DNA from 3 places in the Natronocella acetinitrilica genome. Region 3 is predicted to be linked to each of the others. Evidence: predicted binding sites of a transcription regulator. Region 3 holds the regulator's gene; each other region holds the start of a gene.

Region 1 (6,552 bases), on a different contig from region 3:
CGCGGCTAAGATGACAATAGACCACCCGACCCACGCAAACAGCGCTCCCCAAAGCGGCAGTTACCCCTGCCGCTTTTAAGTTGGGAGCTGGATCGCGGCGCCGGGTGATTGCTTTCATGACGAGGACGCATGCCTGTGATTTTGCTGTCCAATCGTAGTCGATCCGGTCAGTACGCGCGTGAATTCCCCTCGGTACAACAGTCCGTAACTTTTGGAGCGCTTGGGGTGAAATTATCCTGTGGCTGTTTGGAAAGAACCGCCAGTTGCGGGGCGACTGGAGCGCGCGTGTCGTAGGGATAGCACGTGTCGGATGAATTTTTTTGACACACAGGATTGCATCGGAGTATTGGTGGATTCGGTACTGGGAATTGTCGGCGGCAGCGGGCTCTACGATCTGCCTGGTCTGCATAATGCCCGGTGGGAGCGCATCGACAGCGCATGGGGGGAGGTGTCGGACGACATCCTGTTTGCCGAGATTGATGGCTTGCCCATTCGGTTCCTGCCGCGCCATGGCCTGGCCCCATCTGAGATCAACTACCGCGCGAACATTGATGCCCTGAAAAGGACTGGTGTCACCGATCTGGTGTCATTCTCCGCGTGCGGTTCGTTGGATGAGCGCCTCGCGCCTGGACACTTCGTCCTGGTGGACCAGTTCATCGATCAGACGCGCGACCGCCCTCGAAGTTTTTTCGGAAACGGCTGCGTGGCGCATGTATCCATGGCCGAGCCAGTCAGCCCGACTCTGGCCGGCTATGTTCAACAAGCCTTAGAGCGGGAGGCCGTGGCTCATACGCGGGGCGGCACATATGTCGTAATCGAGGGCCCGCAGTTCTCTTCCCGGGCCGAGTCCCTGCTTTACCGCTCATGGGGGTGCCACGTTATCGGGATGACGAACATGCCCGAGGCGCGGTTAGCCCGGGAGGCAGAACTGTCTTACACCACCGTAGCGATGGTGACTGACTACGACTGCTGGCGCGAGAACCACGCGGCAGTGGACGTGGAGAGCGTACTCGCGGTGATGAAGGACAACACCTCCCGCGCCCAGGTCGTCATCCAGGGCCTCGCAGCCGTGTTCCCGCGTCGCCATCCGCCTTGTTCGGTTGGCTCCGACCGTGCACTTGAGGGTGCCATCGTTACCCCGCCAGGACACCGTGACCTCGAGCTGATGCAAAGGCTCGATACGATCACGGGCCGGGTCTTGGGGGAGTCGCTGGAGAACAACGATTAGGCGTTGAAGGCGGCACGCAATATCGGGGTGTTTGAGCAGTTAGCCGGAGTTTCTCCAGTTTGCGAAATCGGAGTTACTCTATGGGTGCGAAGCTATTCAAGGAGGATGGAACATGCCGGACAGTGGGAGCAAACGCCTCGTCAGAATTGCCCGAACCCGGGCGATGGCGCTGGACGTCTACAAGGATCTGGATTTAGCGAGGGAGTTCCTGCGGCGGCCCCACCATATGTTCAATGGGCGCTCTCCGCTGGAGGTGGCTGCAGCCAGTGAGGAGGGTACCAAAGCCGTAGTGGAGACGCTTGGTCGGCTAAAGTACGGCTCGGCCTCCTGATGCGGGCGTTGCCATCGGTGGAGGGTGAATCAAGAGGTGGTTATGGCCAAACCTACGCGTGCGGAAATTCGCCGGTATCTGAACCAGGCTTCGAGAGAATCGCTCGCTGCGGAAGGGATCACGTGGAGCGATAAGCAGTGGCGGCGGATTGTCTCTGCCGCGCGGAATGCGCAGCCTCAGCGCTCGGCGGCACCGTCCGCGAAGGAAATAACAGATCCGAGGGAGGTCGCCGAGTCTCTCACGCAGGCCTACATCCGTGCTATCAATGCGCGCCGTGACAAGGGTTGAGGCTTCTGGCGGGGCGTTTGACGTCAACAAGGTGGGGATGCAGCTGTTGTCCAAACCGCTCTCCGATATCCAGTAATCAATGACTTGGCGCGATGCCTCGGCTAAGGTTTTGGACAACTTGTCCTTGGTGTGATACTTTCAACATCAAGTCCTTGCAGCGGTATCGACAACTGCATGGCATGCAGGAGGTCGGCGGTTCGATCCCGCCTGGCTCCACCAGATTCCCGATCGACAACGGCCCCTGCTTTGGGGCCGTTGTCGTTTTTGGTGGTGGTGGGCGGTCCGGAAAGACACTGAGCGCAGCGATGGAGATGATCCCTTGGGCCTCTCGTTGAACTGGTTGGGCGCGATCTTTCTCTGGCCGGGCATCGCCTTCATGGACTGGTTCTCCCGCACGTTTCCCTACGTCGTGATCCGTTACGGGTTCGGTTTCTCGGCGGAGTCCTACATGTTCTGGGCCTTCGTCGTCTCCATGGCATTCTGGTTGACGACCCTGCTGCTTTGCCTGTACGCGCTACGAACCCTCATGCGGCGTCGACGCCGCACAGACTGATGGCCGCCCGGCTTTCGGCCCATGCTGCCGACTGTCACATCGGCAGGGGGGTGCATTTTTTGTCAGATACGTTATGCTTTTTCAAGTTGTCAGGCGATTCTTACAAAATTCTTGTACAGGGGTTGCACGGATCGCCGAAAGAGATTATATTGATGCATATGTTGTACAGTATTTAGGAGTTTTGAATACCTGTCTGTCCTTGCTGAAGTTCTTCTCGCGTTGGCGCACCCTGTCCCCTTAGTCTGCGCCACCCGGCCCATCCCCCAGGCGGCCGGGTTTTTTTTGCCTGCAACATTCGTTCTGTCTATCAAATTGAAATTTTTGATAGACAGAACGAATGTTTTTGCGAAGAACTCAGAGGAGGGGTATCAGGCGCTGCCGAGATCTCGGCCGGATCGTGGCTGTTGGGTGCCGCCGGGGCCGTAAGCTGCCTGGTCACTTTCCATCGGCTCGCCGCGCAGGACTTCCAGCAGCCGGTGGTTGTCTTCCAGGCTGCGGCGGATGATTGCCCCACAGGCTTCGTTCATCGCCTGCCCTTGTTGCAGGCTGCGGAGCAGTGTCGCCCACAATTCCTGAACCGCGTCGTCGCTACTGCGCGAGAGCAGTTCGTTCATGCCGGAGTTGGTGTCGGGCAGCCCCTGGGCGAGAACCATCGCCCGGCGCTGCGCGTCCAGCGTCTGAACATCATCCAGTAGCGCCATCTTGCGCTGGACGGCCGCGCCGAGCGCAGCAAGATCACGACCGGCGATGCACCGTTGTTCCTCAATCAGGGCATCCTGCAGGTGTTCGCTGCGCTCCAGCAATTCCGTCAGCAGTGATGCCAGCGTTGCGCTTGTTGTTGCCGTCACGATTATCGCTCCAGCAGGCCTTCAAGTTCGATAAAGCGCCCCGCAATGGCGTCGGCGTCGATGGGGTAGTTGCCATCGGCGATGCTCTGGCGAATGGCTTCCACACGTGCCATGTCCACGTCCGGTGTTTGCCCGATGGCGGCGCCAATGGCCTGCAAGCGCTCGGACTGATTGGCCGTGAGCTCGGCGGATGCCGAGCCAGCGTTGTCGCCCGTCGCCTGGCTACCAGGTCGATTGGTCACTTCGCTGGTCTGGCGATTGCGCAGGCTCTCGGCCAGTGCCCGATCAACGCCCTGGTTTCCGCCGTTAATTGGATTGGTCATCCGATTACTCCTAAGCCGCTTTTCGGCCGTCGCAACTGTCATGGAGCGACCCTTCGCTCCTTACTCGACTGTGATCGGCAGCCCGTGCTGAAACTTTAGCCCGCCGATCAGATTTCGATGGTCGAGTCCCGCGGCGTTCAGAGCCGCACTCTAACACGGCCATCTCCAATGATTTCGCCCTCGATCACTCGCTGGGACTGCACGTTTCGTACCCGAATACGATCGCCCATCGCGCCACCTTCCATCGCCTCGCCACGCATGCTGACCTGGGCGGAGCCACTGCTGGCCAGCACCGTTACGGTCTGACCGCGGCGTACCAGTTCAGGGAGCGTGATCATCGCTGGAGTGAGTACCTCCCCGGACCGGGCTGGTCGCCGCAACTCCATGCCCACCACCTGATCGGCCTCCGTGAAATAGCCATGGCCCAAAGTGCCGACGTTGACCTCCAGCAGACTCAGGTCTGCTTCCCGCAGACGTTCGCCGCGGCTGAGCGTGCGGCCAACGGTGTAGACCTCCACAAAGCTGTCCACCTGGGCCGATACGTAGATCGTCCATGGGGCCTGGTCGGCGCAGCGCACGCCGATGGTGGTGCGGCCACCCTGGCGATTGGTCTGGTGCTGAAAGGTCTCCAGCGGCAGGCTGCACTGGCGTAGCCGCAAACGCGGGTCGAGTCGCCCGATGGTCACCTGGCCGCGTTGGCCGGGCGAGAGCAGTTGCCCCTCTGCGTAAACGCGGGCGGCATCGCGAATGCTCTCCAGTGACTGAACACCGTTTGCCGCACCGGCCAAAAGGGGCGTCAGCAGCAGCAACGTCAGAACGATGACGCCCAGTGCCGGAAAACCGACGCTCGAAGTTGTGACGCCGGTCAGCGTTGTGTCGTGCCTGCCACGGATAAGCTCTGTCACGTGTGTGATCCTCATGCCTTCAAAGGCTTGCAGATCAGGTATGCAGTAACGGTGCCAACATCGACCGCCCTGGGTGAATCCGGTGGGCTTCAGAAACCAGGCACGCGGTCGATAGGGTGGACAATAACGACAACGCGAGATAACGCACATGGCCAGCATCATAGAAACGGTGGACCAGCGAACCAATCTGGTCGGCCAGAACCGGCTGGAGTTGCTGCTGTTCAACCTGAACGGTGCACAGATCTTCGGAATCAACGTGTTCAAGGTGTGTGAGGTCATTCGCACGCCCAAGCTGATCCGCATGCCGCATGCCCATCCGGCGGTGGCCGGGGTCGCCCATATTCGCGGCAAGACCATTGCCGTGCTCGATCTGAGCCTGGCAACCACCGGCAAGCCGGTGGATTCCAGCGGTGAAACCTCGATTATCGTCACCGAGTACAACCGCACGACCCAGGGGTTCGTCGTCCGTGGCGTTGATCGCATCGTTAACCTGAACTGGCAGGACATCATGCCGCCGCCCAGCGGTGCCTCCGGCTCGGCCTACCTTACCGGCGTGACGCGGGTAGATGACCGACTGGTGCAGATCGTGGATGTGGAAAAGGTGATGGCCGAAGTCACCAGGGCGGAGCGCGTCGCAGCCGCGAGTGAACAGGAGTCCAGGGACGACGCCATCGACCGTCACGTACTTGTGGTGGATGACTCCGTTGTTGCGCGCAAACAGGTGCGGGATACCCTGCAGCAGATCGGCGTGCAGGTGAGCCTGGCCAAGAATGGTGAAGAGGCGCTCGCAATGCTGGATCAATGGGCGGGTGCGCCGGCGGGAACGCCCCTCGAGTCCATGCTGATGGTGATTTCCGATATCGAAATGCCGCGCATGGACGGCTATACGCTGACCTCCGAGATCCGCAAGCGGGACAATCTCAAGCACCTGCATGTGCTGCTGCACACCTCGCTCAGTGGTGTGTTCAACGGCAACATGGTGAAACGCGTTGGTGCCGACGACTTCCTCGCCAAGTTTGCCGCCGACGAGTTGTCAAAGAAGGTCACGGAACGCCTGGACGCAGCCTGATAGACTAGCCAGGGAGTGGCGACGACTGTCGCCGCTTCTTTCTTTCAGACAGATTAAACGGGAGCGCGGCTTGTCTGCAGGCAGGCAAATTGATCCGGACCATTACCAGGCCTTCCGGGGTTTTCTGGAGCAATCCTGCGGGATCGTTCTGGGTGACAACAAGCAGTACCTGGTATCGAGTCGCCTGGGCCAGTTGATGGTTCGGGAGGGGATCGCCAACCTTGGTGAACTGGTGCGGCAGGTGCAGAGCAATCGCGCCGGCGGCCTGCGTGGCCGTGTAATCGAGGCCATGACCACCAACGAAACCCAGTGGTTTCGTGATCTCTACCCGTTTTCCATTCTGCAGGAGCGGCTGTTTCCCGAGTTCGTCAAGGCTGGAAAACCCCGCGTCCGGATCTGGTCTGCCGCCTGTTCCTCCGGGCAGGAGCCTTATTCCATCAGCATGGCGCTGCAGGAATTCATTGCCGCCGGGCAGCGTCTGGAGGCAGAAATCGTTGGCACCGATATCTCTCCCGCCATGGTCGCCCAGGCGCGTCTTGCCCGCTATGGCGGCAGTGCCATCAGCCGTGGGCTGTCCCTTGAGCGGCGCAAACGTTTCTTCCAGCAGGTCGACGACGATACCTGGGAGGCACGGCCCGAGATCCGCGGCAGGGTGAAGGTTCAGAGCCACAATCTGCTCGAGAGCTTCACGAGTCTTGGCCGTTTCGACCTGATCTTCTGCCGCAACGTCCTGATCTATTTCTCGGCGCAATCCCGCGAGGATATCCTGCGGCGGATGTGCCAGCAGCTGTCACCGGGCGGCTACCTGATTGTTGGTGCTTCGGAGTCATTGGCCCGGCATGCCGATGATCTGGAGATGGTGCGCAGCCACGGCGGCGTACTCTACCGCTTGCGCAACAAGGTGACTGAGCGTCGTTAGCCCGGAGTTTCGAGCGATGGCGGCAAGACCTTGCCGCCGGCTTGCCGCCGGAGCCCTGTCAAAATTCCGCCTGTTCGGGTTATCGGCG
Region 2 (6,552 bases), 290 kb from region 3:
GCCCTCAATCCGGAAGTCACCGTGCAGGTCCACGAAACCTATCTGAGCAGCGATAACGTTGACGAACTGTTCGCTGGTTATGACATCGTCATCGATGGCGCGGACAACTTCCCCACCCGATACCTCATCAACGATGCCTGCGTGAAGCACGGCATCCCCAATGTCCATGGTGCCGTGTTCCGTTTCGAAGGCCAGGTGACCGTGTTCTGGCCCGGGCGGGAGCAGGGGCCCGGCCCCTGTTATCGATGCCTGTATCCCGAGCCGCCACCGCCGGAGCTGGCACCCTCCTGTGCCGAGGCGGGAGTGCTCGGTGTGCTGCCCGGGATCATCGGGCTACTGCAGGCCATCGAGGCGGTGAAGCTGATTCTCGGCGTGGGCGAGCCACTGGTGGGGCGCTTGCTCTATTACGATGCGCTCAGTGCCGGGTTCACCGAACTGCGCATGGATCGTGATCCGGACTGTGCCTATTGTGGTGATGGCAAGGCTTTCCCGGGCTACGTGGACTACCAGGGCTTCTGCGCCGCCAGCTGACCCTGGCGGCGCGTGAGCGCAATGTCTCCCTAGCCCATGACTCCGTGAAAAGGCTGCACTTCCACGTATTCGCCGGCAGCAACCGGGCCGCTGTCGTGGGGCACGACGATAAAGCAGTTTGCCGCGCTCATGGAACTGAGAATGCCTGAGCCCTGGCTTCCAGTGGTGTGCACTACCAACTCACCACTGTCGTCCTGACGGAGGATGCCGCGTTGAAACTCCGTGCGGCCCGGACGCTTGCGTAGCCGGTCCGCCGTGCGGACGCGGAAGCGCAGCGGTGGGGTGATGTCCTGCCCGGAAAGGTGGCGCAGGGCCGGTTGCACGAACTGGTACCAGGTGGCGACCACCGAGACCGGATTTCCAGGAAGCCCGAAGAACCAGGCGTCCCGCAGGCGGCCGAATGCCAGTGGCCGACCCGGGCGCATGGCGATCTTCCAGAAATTGACGCTGCCCAGCTTGTTGAGAATCTGCTTGATGTAGTCGGCCTCGCCCACGGAAACGCCCCCGGAGGTGATGATGGCGTCGGCAAAGCCCGCCGCTTCCGTGAAAGCCTGCTCCAGTGCCTCCGGAGAGTCCTCGACCACGCCCATGTCTGTCGCTTCGACGCCAAGGGCCTGCAACGCGGCAAACAGAGTGTAGCGGTTGCTATCGTAGATCTTTCCTTCGCCGGCGGGCTCGCCAGCGCCAATCAGTTCGTCGCCGGTGGAAAAGAAGGCCACGCGCAGTCGTCGCCGGACAGACACCTCCACCAGCCCCATGGACCCGAGTATGCCAAGTTCCGGCACATCAACCCGCTGGCCGGCTGCCAGCACGCGCTGACCCTGGGCAAGATCCTCGCCGGCCTGGCGCACGTTCTGGCCGACTTCCTGCCCGGCGTCGATGATGACGGTGCCGCCGTCAACAGTGGCCCGTTCCTGCATCACGACGGTGTCCGCTCCCGCCGGCATGGACGCCCCGGTGGTAATGCGCACACATCCGCCGGCGGTCACCTGGCCGCTAAAGGGGTGGCCGGCAAGGGCCTTGCCAAGCAGTTCGAGGCGCGCCGAGCCGTCTGCCTGCAGATCGTCGCCGCGTATGGCGTATCCATCCATGGCAGCATTGGTGGTGCTCGGCACGTTGACGCGGGAGTGAATATCCTCGGCCAGAATCCTGCTCAGCGCGTCCCGGGTAGCGACCCGCTCCGTACCCTTGATGGGCGCGATGTCGGTGCGAATGCGTGCCCAGGCCTGTTCGATGCGCAGTGAGGAGGGATCGTTATCATCCTGGCAGCTCGGGTCTTGTCGCGGTGGTGTGCTCATGCAACTGCACCTTCTGAAAGGTTGGTCGTATTGTCAGCGTTTTGACCGCCGGAGGCGGATGTTGCCACAGATCAACAGTGAGGAGAGAGTCATGAATCCGGAAGAACTGAACATGCAGATCCGCAAATTCCTTAAGCAGGTGGGCGTGACCTCGCAGCGGGAAATCGAGACGGCCGTGCGTGAGGCGCTGGACCTGAAAGCCTGAGTCGTCCGGGCCGTCGCTCAGGCGGCCCAGACCATTCTGCCCAGTTCGCTGAAGTCGTATCCACCCAACTCTTCCGCCAGAGCCCGACAGCGTGGTTGACGGAGTTCCTCCAGAAGCTGCTGGAACAGTTTGCGGAAGTACACACCGCGATACAGAGCAAGGTCGAACGACTCCCAGCCCACCGGCACGAACGCGAGCCCCGCTTCGGTGGCCATACCCTGGCTGCCGGGTGCGATGTCGGCGCGGCCCATGGCGAGTGCAGCCGCGGCGTCTCGTCCCGAGAGGGCGGTGCAGGTCGCCCGTTCCTGAATGGTTACAAGGTCGACCTGGCGGCTGGCCAGCGCTTCCTGCAGAAAGCGGTGGCAGCCCGACCCTTCTTGCCGCATGGCCCAGCGCAGCGGCGCTTCCAGCAACTCCGGCAGTTCGGCGAGATGCTCTCGACGCACCATCAGTCCCTGCTGGCGATGAAACACCCTGACCAGGACCCAGTCATGGTGCTGGGGGTACTGGTTAAGCAGCGCGGCATGTCGATGCTGGCTCTCCCGTGCCGGACCCCAGTGGATTGCACACATGTCTGCCCGGTGTCTGGCCAACAGTCCCAGACCGAGGGTGGCTCCAGTGGGTGTGTAGCTGACCAGGGCCTGAGCGCGAATGTCGCGAGCCAACTGCATGATCGCCCGGTACAGCAGCGGGTCGTCACTGCCCGCGAGTGCCAGCCGGTCTGTGAGAACGCCACCGTAACTGGATTCGATCAACCAGCGGTCGATGAGATCCCGGGGGAACATCCACTTCCCGGTGACCTTGGTTGCCGGGATATTGCCTTCGCCAACCAGGGCGTAGACTTTTTTTTCGTTCAAGTGGAGGTAATCCGCCACCTGGCGAACATTCATGAAGCGCGGCGGAGCCTCGTCCCGCAATCGGGTGCCGCCACAATGGCCGCTTGCTGGTCCTGTTTGCGGTTGCGCGGCAGGCGCATCCATCTGTCGTGCCTCCCTGTCTGCGCGGCCCCTGTCAGCCGCCAGTCACGCTCATGTGCCGGAACAGCACGGGCTTGACGTCCAGGTTGAAGTCATGACCCTTGGGCTTGATCGCCATGGAGTCGATGATAGCCTGCTTCAAGGCCTGCATATCGCCGGGATTACTGCGCATGACTTTCTTGAGATCCATCGAGTGTTCCTGACCCAGGCACAGGAGTAATTGACCCTCGGTGGTAACTCGTACCCGGTTGCAGCTCTCGCAGAAATTGTGGCTATGGGGAGAAATGAAACCGACCTTGCTGCTTGAGCCGGGGATCCTGAAGTACCGCGACGGCCCACCGGTTGTCTCCGTGGTGGGCGTCAGCTGGTAGCGGGTCTCGATCCGCTCTCTCACTTCGTCAGAGGACATGTACGATTCGGCCCGGTCGTGGGAGATTTCCCCGAGCGGCATTTCCTCAATGAAGCTGATGTCCATTCCGCGTGCGTGGACGAAATCGACAAGGTCGAGAATTTCATCCTCGTTGCGGTTGTGCATGGCGACCGTGTTGATCTTGATCTTCTCGAATCCTGCTTCAAGTGCGGCATCGATACCGCGCATGACCTTATCGAGGTCACCGACGCGAGTGATGCGCCGGAAACGCTCGGCGTCAAGGCTATCGAGGCTGATGTTGATGCGCCGTACGCCGGCATCACGCAGCGGCTGGGCAAGGCGGTCTAGCTGCGAGCCATTGGTGGTCAGGGTCAACTCGTCGAGGCCGGGGAGTTGGCCGAGCTGCTGGAAGAGCCAGATCACGTTATTTCTCACCAGCGGTTCTCCGCCGGTGATGCGGAGCTTTCTGACCCCGAGTTCGGTGAATGCCTGGCCCATTTGGGCCATTTCCTCCAGCGTCAGGAGCTGCGCGCGGGGGAGAAACGTCATGTCCTCGCTCATGCAATAGACGCAGCGAAAATCGCAGCGATCCGTCACCGAGATTCGAACATAGGTCACGTGCCGACCGAATCGATCGACGAGTTTGGTTTCTCCGTTTTGCAGCTCGCTCATTTGCAGGGCCCCTGCGAATTGTTATGTGGTATCCGGTCATGCCGACCTACTAGTGTCGGCTGTTGGGCGTGTGGATACAAGAACCATGCCTATGGGCACGGCGTAGGCCGAACGTTGTAGCGTGTGGTGAAAACGGTGCGGATCACAGGAATTGTGCATGGCACCATGGTCGATAATGTACCCATTTATCCCTTGCTGGTTATTTTTGACTCATGGCCAGGGGTCGATTGGTCCGGAGTTTGTCTAAAGTCAAGTGGGGGCGGATTGTGTGCCATGCCACTACAGAGGTACTACACGTCCTGCCCGTAAACGTGGCAAGCTTATATGGAAGCGAGTGGTATGTGTTTTGCTTAGCGGATCGCAATCGACGGTCTGCGTCTGGGTCATTTCTGGGAGAGCACGTATGGAGCAGCCATCACAAAGCGAGTGGTCCGGGCTCAAGGAGCTGCCGGTTGCGGTTGTGGTTGGCGCTCCCGCTGGCGAGGCCCGTGGAGACCATCGGCGCTGGCAGATTGGCGGCGTACTTGTAGGAGAACGCTTCGGTTCCGATACCCGGGAGAAAGTGCTCATGCGTTCGGGGCCGGACGGTGAGCTTTTCATGTGGCGCGGCTTGCGGATACGGCTGGAGCGCTCCGAAGCAGAGGATTACTTCCTCAACCTGGCCGAGGAGACGCCGGTGGTCTACGTGGTTGTCCGCTGGACCGACGACAACGAACTGTTGCCAGTTGAGGTGACCGTGAGTCTGGGCGAGGCGCAGGCCATGGACTCCACGGATCTGCGGTCCGTGGACGAAGCGGTGAGGACGGTCCCCATGCCGCCTGAGGTCGGCGTCTGGCTCGCCGAGTTCGCCGCCAAGCATTATGTTCCGAGAAAGAAAAAGAAACGCGGCAAGAAGCGAAGTTCAGCGCTCTACGACGCCGCGGTTGGGGATTTCAGCCCCGACGATGACTGGAGTGGAGGCACCAAGTGAGCACAGAGAAAGACGGCTTCAAGTGGCGGGCGGATGCCGTGCCGACGGCAACCGCCGTGGAAGAGCCTGATTTTTTCAGTCGCTGGTCCCGCCGCAAGCAGGCCCTTGGCAAGGGTGAGCGGCTTGAGGAGGAGCCTGCGGCGGAGTCCGTCGATACAGATGCAGTCGCGGGGCCGGAAGAGCCGGAGGTCAAGGTTGATCCGCGAACTGGAAAGCCTTACGACGAACTCACCGATGAGGACATGCCCGAGGTCGAGAGCCTGGATCAGGATTCCGACGTCAGCATGTTCATGGCGAAAAACATCTCGCCTGCCCTGCGCATGAAAGCCCTGGCCCGGGTGTTTCATTCGGCCAAATTCAACAAGGTCTGTCTCTGCGCCGAGTATGCGGATGACTACACCAACTTCACGCCCATGGGTGACATCGTTCCGCATGACCTGAAGTCCGCCATCGCCCGGGAGGCCACCAAGCTGCGGGATCGACTGCGTGAAAAGGGTCTGGAAATGTCGGAAGAGGATGCTCAGGCACGCATCGCAGCGGAGTCCCGCGGCGAAAAGTTGCCTGACATAGAAGAGCTGGCAGAGAAGACGACCAGCCAGGAATTGGAACAAGCCGAGGCAGAGCGCCCCGATCGTTTGCAGGGCTGATGGTGCGAATTGACGCAGCGCACTTGATCGGTGCGAGACGCTTTACCGTTTTCTGCCTGAATGGTCGGATTTTTCCGGCCCGTATATTGCAAGAACTTTGGTGCAGGTTGCAGGTCCGGGTCGCCCGCATCTGAACCTGCCATTAAGAATGACTGAGGTGACATGACTGAGTTCCTTTCCGTCTATGTGGGTGTGCCGTTGCCGGCGTCAGGCAAGAACGCGGCGGCGCGCGATTCCGCATTGCAGGCGGCACTTGCCGTGGACGTTGAACCAACCTCGCTGGTGGGCTACCGCTCGGCGGGTTATGTGCTGGTGGTTGGGCCGGAAGAAGGTGCATTGGCCGCGGCCGCCAGCCTGCAGAAGCATCTGCGCGTTACCGTTGTGGTAACGGCCGACGCCGCCACCCTGTCCGCCGAACTCGCGGCCGTCCGCGACGATCCCGCCGTAGTGGTGTTGCGGGGTTCTCTGGCAAGCCTGCAGGGGCACCTGGGGCATTTCGTGGCTCATCTGCAACCGGCGCAGGGTGAAGCGCTCAACATCTCGGAGCTGAATGATTCCGGTCATCCCTACTTCGACCTGGTCGTTGATCTGCAGCCTGAAGCGGCCATTGGTTTTGAGGTGCCGCCGTTTGGTTACTACCCCGTCGGCGACGATGATCCGCGGCTGCAACGGGCGCTCGACGAAATTCCGGAAATGACGGGGGAGTTCGAAAAGCCCAAGTTTTTCAACTACAACCCTGACATCTGCGCCCATGGCGACAGCGGCCTGACGGGCTGTACCCGCTGCCTCGATGCCTGCCCCACCGGCGCCATCGGCTCGATTGGTGATGCCATCGAGGTCGATCCGTACCTGTGCCAGGGCGGTGGCAGCTGCACAAGTGTC
Region 3 (6,552 bases):
TAGATCCCCTGGCCGGTTGCGCGCATCAATGCCGACAGCGAAATCCTGGCCACCATCGGTGCCGAGCAGGCCGAGGTGCGCGCCCAGACCGGAGAGCAGGGAGATGGGCAGGTTGTCGATGCAGTAATAGCCGGCATCTTCCAGGGTGTGCAGCGCGACGGTCTTTCCAGAGCCGGACAGGCCGCTGACGATGATCAGGCGCCGGGCATCAGCCATGTCTCATCTCCCCATCGTGAGTCCGGGCTACGGCCTCCAGCAGCAACGGCAAGGGCCGACCGGAGGCAACCGGCAAGTGCAGTCGCCGCAGGCAGATGCCCCCCAGCGTGACTGCATCCCATTTGCCATGCAGACGTGGCCAGCTGGCCCATTGTTCCCTGGTTGGCTGCACGAGGTTAACCACGACGGCGATCTCACATTGGTCGGCGCAGCGTGTCTGCCGCAGTGGGCCAAGCCCGCGCACTTCGAGTAATCCGTGCAAGGCTGCGGGGGCATATCCGGTCAGACGGTCCGCCGTCACCGAGAGTTCTACCGCATCGTCTGCGACAAGCGTATGGCCGCGATCCATCAGCGCCAGGGCCAGATCGCTTTTGCCAATGCCGCTGTCACCAGTCAGCAGCACGCCTTTGTTGAAGATCCGGACTAAGGTCCCGGGGATGACGGTTGCCGTTGTCATGGCGCTGTCCGACAGCTCGGTCCGGTCCTGGTCGAATAAAATTCCGGGCATCAACCGTCGGCGGCCTGGTCGCCGTTCCAGGCCGTCAGCAGATCATGCAGGGCAGACGCCGAATCCGCTTCGCGCAGCCGGTTGCAGAATTCAGGGTCGCTGAACATCTCCGCCAGCCGCGCGAGGATCTGCAAGTGCTCGTCGGTAAAGTGCTCCGGCACGACCAGGGCAAACAGCAGATCCACCGGCTGTCGGTCGAAGGCATCGAAATCGATGCCTTCGGGAAGCTTGATGAAAGCGGCAGTGGCGGTATCGCTGCCTTCCACGCGGGCGTGAGGCAAGGCAACGCCTTTGCCAAGCCCGGTGCTCCCGAGTTTTTCGCGACTTATCAGCTTGTTGAAGATAGCGCCCGCGTTCAGACCGGCTGCTTCGCCCGCCACGAGTTCGCTGAGCACTTCCAGCCCGCGTTTCTTGCTGGATACGGCCACATCGCAGCCGATGCGGTCCTGGGTCAACAGGTCGGCAATCTTGATCATTGGTTTGCACGCCGGATCGCCGATCCGGCCCCGCCCCTGGGCAAACGGCCTGCCCGTTCAGTGTATGTCGACCGGAGATGCCGCCCAGGGCATCGCCGGCCAGCCTGGTCACTCCTCGAGATCACCACCGGCCGCTTTCGCCTGAAGGCCTTCGACTCGATGATGGTCGGTGAGTTTCTCCTTGTGCTTCTTCACCTGCCTGTCCAGTTTGTCGATCAGTGCGTCGATGGCAGCGTACATGTCTCCGGACACCGCGTCCGCGAACAGTTTCGCGCCGCCAAGCTGCAGTGTCGCCTCGGCCTTCTGGTCAAGTTTTTCCACCGTCAGAATCACGTGGGCGTCCACCATGTTGTCAAAGTGTCGCTCAAGACGGATGAACTTCTGCTGAACGTAGTCGCGGAGAGAATCGGTCAGATCAACGTGATGGCCCGTAATATCGACTTGCATGGCGCTCTCCTTAGTATCTCTTATTCAGGGCCCTGGGTGGGGGCGGCCGTTTACCGGGCCGACGACACCGCGCTCAGGCAATGCGCTTTCGTTCGTTGGATGAAGCGATGGCCATGGACTCCCGGTACTTCGCCACCGTGCGTCGGGCGACATTGATGCCTTCATCCTTCAGTATGTCCGCCAGTCGGCTGTCGCTGAGGGGTTTGCTCTCGTCCTCGTCGGCGATCAGTCGTTTGATGCGTGCGCGGATCGATGTTGCGGAGCACTCCTGACCGTCCACGGTATGGACATGGCTGGAAAAGAAGTACTTGAACTCGAATGTGCCCCTGGGGGTATACATGTATTTCTGGGTCGTGATGCGGGAGATGGTGGACTCGTGCATCTCCACCTCTTCGGCAACTTCCCGCAGCACCAGCGGCTTCATCGCCTCCTCGCCAAACTCGAAGAAGTCCTGCTGATGATTGACAATACATGTGGCGACTTTCAGCAGCGTGTCGTTGCGACTGCGCAGACTCTTGATGAGCCACCGTGCCTCCTGCAGATGCTGCCGTAGGGTCGTATTCTCGTTACTGCTGTCCGCCCGCCGCACCAGACTCGCATAATAACTGTTGACGCGCACCCGTGGCGTTGCCTCCGGGTTCAACTCGACTCGCCAGGCACCTTGAACCTTGCGCACGTAGACGTCCGGAGTCACATATTCGGCCTGCCGGTCACTGATCTGCGAGCCGGGCCGTGGATCCAGGGTGCGGATCAGCGCAAGGACGTGCTGCAGCTCTTCCTGATCGAGCTTCATGCGCCGGGTCAGCTGGGCGATCTGCCGGCTGCCGAGCAATTCCAGGTGCTGGTCAACGAGACGGATGGCCGGCTCCAGCCAGGGCGTGTCCGGCGGCAGGACCTGTAATTGCAGTAATAGCGCTTCCCGCGGGTTCACCGAGGCAACCCCCAGGGGATCGAAGCGCTGGATGAGATGGCGCACGGCCTCGACCTCATCAAGTTCGACTTCCCACTCCGGGGGTAGCGCTGCGAGGATGTCGTCCAGGCTGCTGCTGAGGTAGCCGTCGTCCCGCACCGAGTCGATGATGGCCTCGCCGATGGCGCGATCGCGCTCGTTCAGCGGACTCAGTTCGAGTTGCTCCTGGAGGTGGTCCTGCAGACTGCGACTGCTGCTGGAGCGGCTCTCCCAGGAGTCCATCTGCTCATCGCTGTCGCCGGCGCTGTAGCTGGTGGCTCCGTCATAGACGTCGTTCCAGTCGGAATCCAGGGGCAGGTCGTCGGGGATATCGTCGGGTGCGGTGTTGTTGGACTCGTCGACTTCCCGTTCGGCAACCTCGCGGCGGGCTTCATCCCGCTCCGCCTGCTGTCGGGCTTCGGCATCGTCCCCATCGCGGTTGTCGGCGATGGCTTCCTCGTCGATTTCGTCGTCGTGTTCACTCGCCGGTTCCAGCATGAGGTTGGAATCCAGGGCCTGCTGGATCTCGGTGCGCAGCTCAAGTGTCGATAGCTGTAACAGGCGGATCGCCTGCTGCAGCTGTGGGGTCATTGTGAGGGTCTGGCCGAGTCGAAGTTGTAGCGACTGTTTCATGGGCAGGGGGTTACCGGATTACATGGTAAATGGGCGCCGGAGCGGCGCTGCCATTGATCATGTAGCCTTTTTGTGGTGCCGGATTCCGCATGCATTCAACGTCGTGGCGAAGCGTCCGGATCATCGTAACGGAAAAGACAGGCGCTGAGAACAGCGCATGGCCCGAGTCTTGCGTGTCAACGGGTTCGCCGTGGCCATGATCACATGCGGAAACCTTCACCGAGGTAGACTTCCCGCACCCGCTGGTTGGCCAGAATGTCTTCCGCGCCGCCTTCGGCAATGACTTCCCCACCGCTCAGAATGTAGGCACGCTGGCAGATGCCGAGGGTCTCGCGCACATTGTGGTCCGTGATCAGGACGCCGATTCCCCGGGCGGCCAGGTGGCGGATGATCTCCTGAATATCCAGGACGGAAATGGGGTCGACCCCGGCGAAGGGTTCATCCAGCAGAATGAAACGCGGGTTTGCCGCCAGCGCGCGGGCAATTTCCACACGGCGCCGCTCGCCCCCGGACAGGCTGATGCCCATCTGGTCGCGCAGGTGACTGACGTTGAACTCGTCGAGCAACTCACCCACCCGGTCTCGGCGCTGTTGCCGGTTGAGTTCGGGCCGGGTCTCGAGAATGGCCATCAGATTGTCGGCAACGCTCAGTTTGCGGAACACCGAGGCTTCCTGGGGCAGGTAGCCGACACCACGCCGGGCCCGTACATGCATGGGCAGTCGGGTGATGTCCTTGCCATCCAGTTCGATGCGACCGCCGTCGGTGGGCACGAGGCCCACCACCATGTAGAAGCAGGTTGTCTTGCCAGCGCCATTGGGCCCGAGCAGGCCCACCACCTCACCCGTATTCACCAACAGGGATGCGCTACGCACCACGACGCGCTTGCGGTAACTCTTCTTGATGTCCACCACGCGAAGCGTGCTATCGGCTTCAGCGGGCACAGCGCTCATTCTTCATCCTCGGGGAACAGTGTGATGCGGATGCGTCGGCCGGTATCGTCATCGCCCCGGGCATTGACGACCTCGGTTTCCAGATTGTATTCGATGACCTCACCGGTGAACTCGTTGCGCCCGCGGGTGATGCGGCCGCCGTCCATGAGGATGATCCGTTCCGGTCCGGTGGCAAAGTACTCCATGCGCGGCGCATCGGCCCTCACCAGCGCCGTGCCGTCGTCGGGCTGCTGGGTATAGACGGCGGGGCGGCCCTCGACGATGACCCGGGAGAGCTCGCGACCCTCGCGGGTGGTGTGCACCGTCATGCGGTCGCCGGTGATCTCGCGCAACCCCTGGGTCATGACCACGTTGCCGGTATAGACGCTGACCCCGGAGACATTGTCTATTTCTGCTTCGTCCGCATCCAGGTAGATCGGTTCGGCCGCAGCGGCGCTCGTCAGTACCAAGGCAAGGACTGAAAGTGCAAGTCGGCCCAGGAGCCGATTAGTCGACGGCAGGTTCATATACGCCTCTGACCTCCGAGAGCATCTCGATCTGTTGTCTGTCCAGGTAGCCCCGCACGCCGATCCCGCTGATGCGCAAGCCGTCCCGGTAGTAAACGGCGTACTGGTCGGTTTCAGCGTAGCGGGCCTGCGGGCGAAGGTAGACTTCAGAGGTGTCGATGTTGGCTTCAAGGTTCTCGTCGCTGGCCTCGCGGCGAATGGTGACGTCGCCTTCCAGCATGGCTTCGGTGACGCTGTTCCACGCCCGGCCGCGCTCCGAGCGCAGATGCCACGGCGAGCCGGATTCGGTGTAGTAGATCATCCAGGGCTGTTGTACCCGCCAGAGGTCATCGTCCATGAAGTGCGTCATGGTGTCGCCCTGCAGCCGATAGGTTCGGACGCCCTGTTCATCGGTGGCATCCAGGGTGAAGTTCTCGACGAAGTAATCCGGCGTGCGCTCCCGCTCGAGACTGTCCGGTGCGACCACCGGGTCCACCGTGTCCTCGTCGAGTATCCACCAGCCTGCAGCGGCGATGACCAGCCCGGCCACGATGCGGAACACCCAGCGCCTATGCATGGCCGTAGCGCTCCAGAATCGCCTGCAGGCTGCCCTGGGCGGCGAGGATCAGTTCGCAGGCTTCCCGCACCGCGCCCCCACCGCCCTCACGCTCTGCGCACCAGTGGGCATGAACCTGCAGGGCCGGGTGCGCGTTCGGCACGGTGAGCGCAAGCCCAGCCTGGCGCAGCACTGGCAGGTCGATGAGGTCATCCCCCATGAATGCCGCGTGCGTCGGGTCAAGCTGCAAATCGGCGAGCAGCCCCTTCCAGGTGGCAAGCTTGTCGTTCACCGCGGTGTGGACGTGGGGAATCCCCAGGTCCGCCGCCCGGCGGCGGAGGGGGTTCGAGTCGCGAGCCGTGATCAGGGCCACGGCAATGCCGGCGCCGAGCAGCAGACGAAGGCCAAGGCCATCGAGAATGTTGAAGGGTTTGAGGCTCTCTCCGCTGTCGCCGTACCAGATCGTGCCGTCCGTCAGCACGCCGTCCACGTCCAGTGCCAGCAGGCGAACCCGGGCCGCCCGGGCGAGCACGTCGTCGGAGGGCCGGCGGAACATCACCGGCAGCGAAGTATCCATCACACCACCCCGGCGCGAAGCAGGTCGTGCATGTTGAGCGCGCCGATCACGCGGCCGTCCTGATCCAGGACCACCAGGGCGTTGATCTTGTGTTCCTCCATGAGATGCAGCGCTTCCGCTGCCAGTGCGCCGCGCTGGATGGTACGTCCGCCGCGGGTCATGACCTCGCGGACCCGCGTGTCATGGACATCGACGCCGCGATCCAGGCTGCGGCGCAGGTCGCCATCGGTGAATATGCCCACCAGCCGGTGGTCGTCATCCAGCACCGTGGTCATCCCCAGGCCCGTGCGGCTCATTTCCAGCAACGCGTCCCGAAGCGGTGCGTCGGCACCGATCCGGGGCAGGGCGTCGCCGGTATGCATGATATCGTCGATCAGCAGCAGTAGCCGGCGTCCCAGTCGACCTCCGGGGTGGGAGCGGGCAAAGTCCTCGGCGGTGAAGCCCCGGGCCTCGAGCATCGCCACGGCGAGCGCGTCGCCCATGGCCAGTGCCGCCGTCGTGCTCGAGGTGGGGGCCAGATTCAGGGGGCAGGCCTCCTGGGCAACGGAGACGTCGATGTTGACACTGGCCGCCTGGGCCAGAGTCGATGCCGGATTACCGGTGAGGCTGATCAGAGGGACCCCCAGTCGCTTGATCAGCGGGAGTATGGTGATGATTTCCCCGGTTTCGCCGGAGTTGGACAGGGCCAGCACCACGTCCTGAGCCGTGATCATGCCGAGATCCCCGTGACTGGCCTCGCCGGGATGGACAAAGAA

The links. The regulator sigma-54, encoded in region 3, starts transcription at its own class of promoters, with help from an activator protein. The targets are predictions, from matches to a motif close to TGGCANGNTNCNTGCTT.
Region 1: a site for sigma-54 is predicted at 4,517-4,533, ahead of flgA (flagellar basal body P-ring formation chaperone FlgA). Genes of this name have one in related genera too.
Region 2: a site for sigma-54 is predicted at 4,389-4,405, ahead of J2T57_RS03515 (DUF3305 domain-containing protein). Genes of this name have one in related genera too.

What each region holds. Positions count from the first base shown of each region.
Region 1 covers NZ_JALJXV010000006.1:254,710-261,261, reverse strand. The annotation lists gene J2T57_RS13765 (hypothetical protein) at 1-14, shown strand, start outside; gene J2T57_RS13760 (S-methyl-5'-thioadenosine phosphorylase) at 350-1,228, shown strand; gene J2T57_RS13755 (MbcA/ParS/Xre antitoxin family protein) at 1,341-1,559, shown strand; gene J2T57_RS13750 (hypothetical protein) at 2,167-2,400, shown strand; gene J2T57_RS13745 (flagella synthesis protein FlgN) at 2,769-3,248, opposite strand; gene flgM (flagellar biosynthesis anti-sigma factor FlgM) at 3,251-3,571, opposite strand; gene flgA (flagellar basal body P-ring formation chaperone FlgA) at 3,709-4,476, opposite strand; gene J2T57_RS13730 (chemotaxis protein) at 4,625-5,545, shown strand; gene J2T57_RS13725 (CheR family methyltransferase) at 5,616-6,464, shown strand.
Region 2 covers NZ_JALJXV010000002.1:43,487-50,038, reverse strand. The annotation lists gene moeB (molybdopterin-synthase adenylyltransferase MoeB) at 1-531, shown strand, start outside; gene moeA (molybdopterin molybdotransferase MoeA) at 561-1,829, opposite strand; gene J2T57_RS03530 (DUF6494 family protein) at 1,921-2,034, shown strand; gene J2T57_RS03525 (substrate-binding domain-containing protein) at 2,052-3,014, opposite strand; gene moaA (GTP 3',8-cyclase MoaA) at 3,046-4,053, opposite strand; gene J2T57_RS03515 (DUF3305 domain-containing protein) at 4,457-5,023, shown strand; gene J2T57_RS03510 (DUF3306 domain-containing protein) at 5,020-5,670, shown strand; gene J2T57_RS03505 (4Fe-4S binding protein) at 5,833-6,552, shown strand, end outside.
Region 3 covers NZ_JALJXV010000002.1:338,465-345,016, reverse strand. The annotation lists gene rapZ (RNase adapter RapZ) at 1-216, opposite strand, end outside; gene J2T57_RS04935 (HPr kinase/phosphorylase) at 209-673, opposite strand; gene ptsN (PTS IIA-like nitrogen regulatory protein PtsN) at 724-1,200, opposite strand; gene hpf (ribosome hibernation-promoting factor, HPF/YfiA family) at 1,309-1,647, opposite strand; gene J2T57_RS04920 (RNA polymerase factor sigma-54) at 1,721-3,229, opposite strand; gene lptB (LPS export ABC transporter ATP-binding protein) at 3,430-4,179, opposite strand; gene lptA (lipopolysaccharide transport periplasmic protein LptA) at 4,176-4,628, opposite strand; gene lptC (LPS export ABC transporter periplasmic protein LptC) at 4,666-5,241, opposite strand; gene J2T57_RS04900 (KdsC family phosphatase) at 5,234-5,797, opposite strand; gene J2T57_RS04895 (KpsF/GutQ family sugar-phosphate isomerase) at 5,797-6,552, opposite strand, start outside.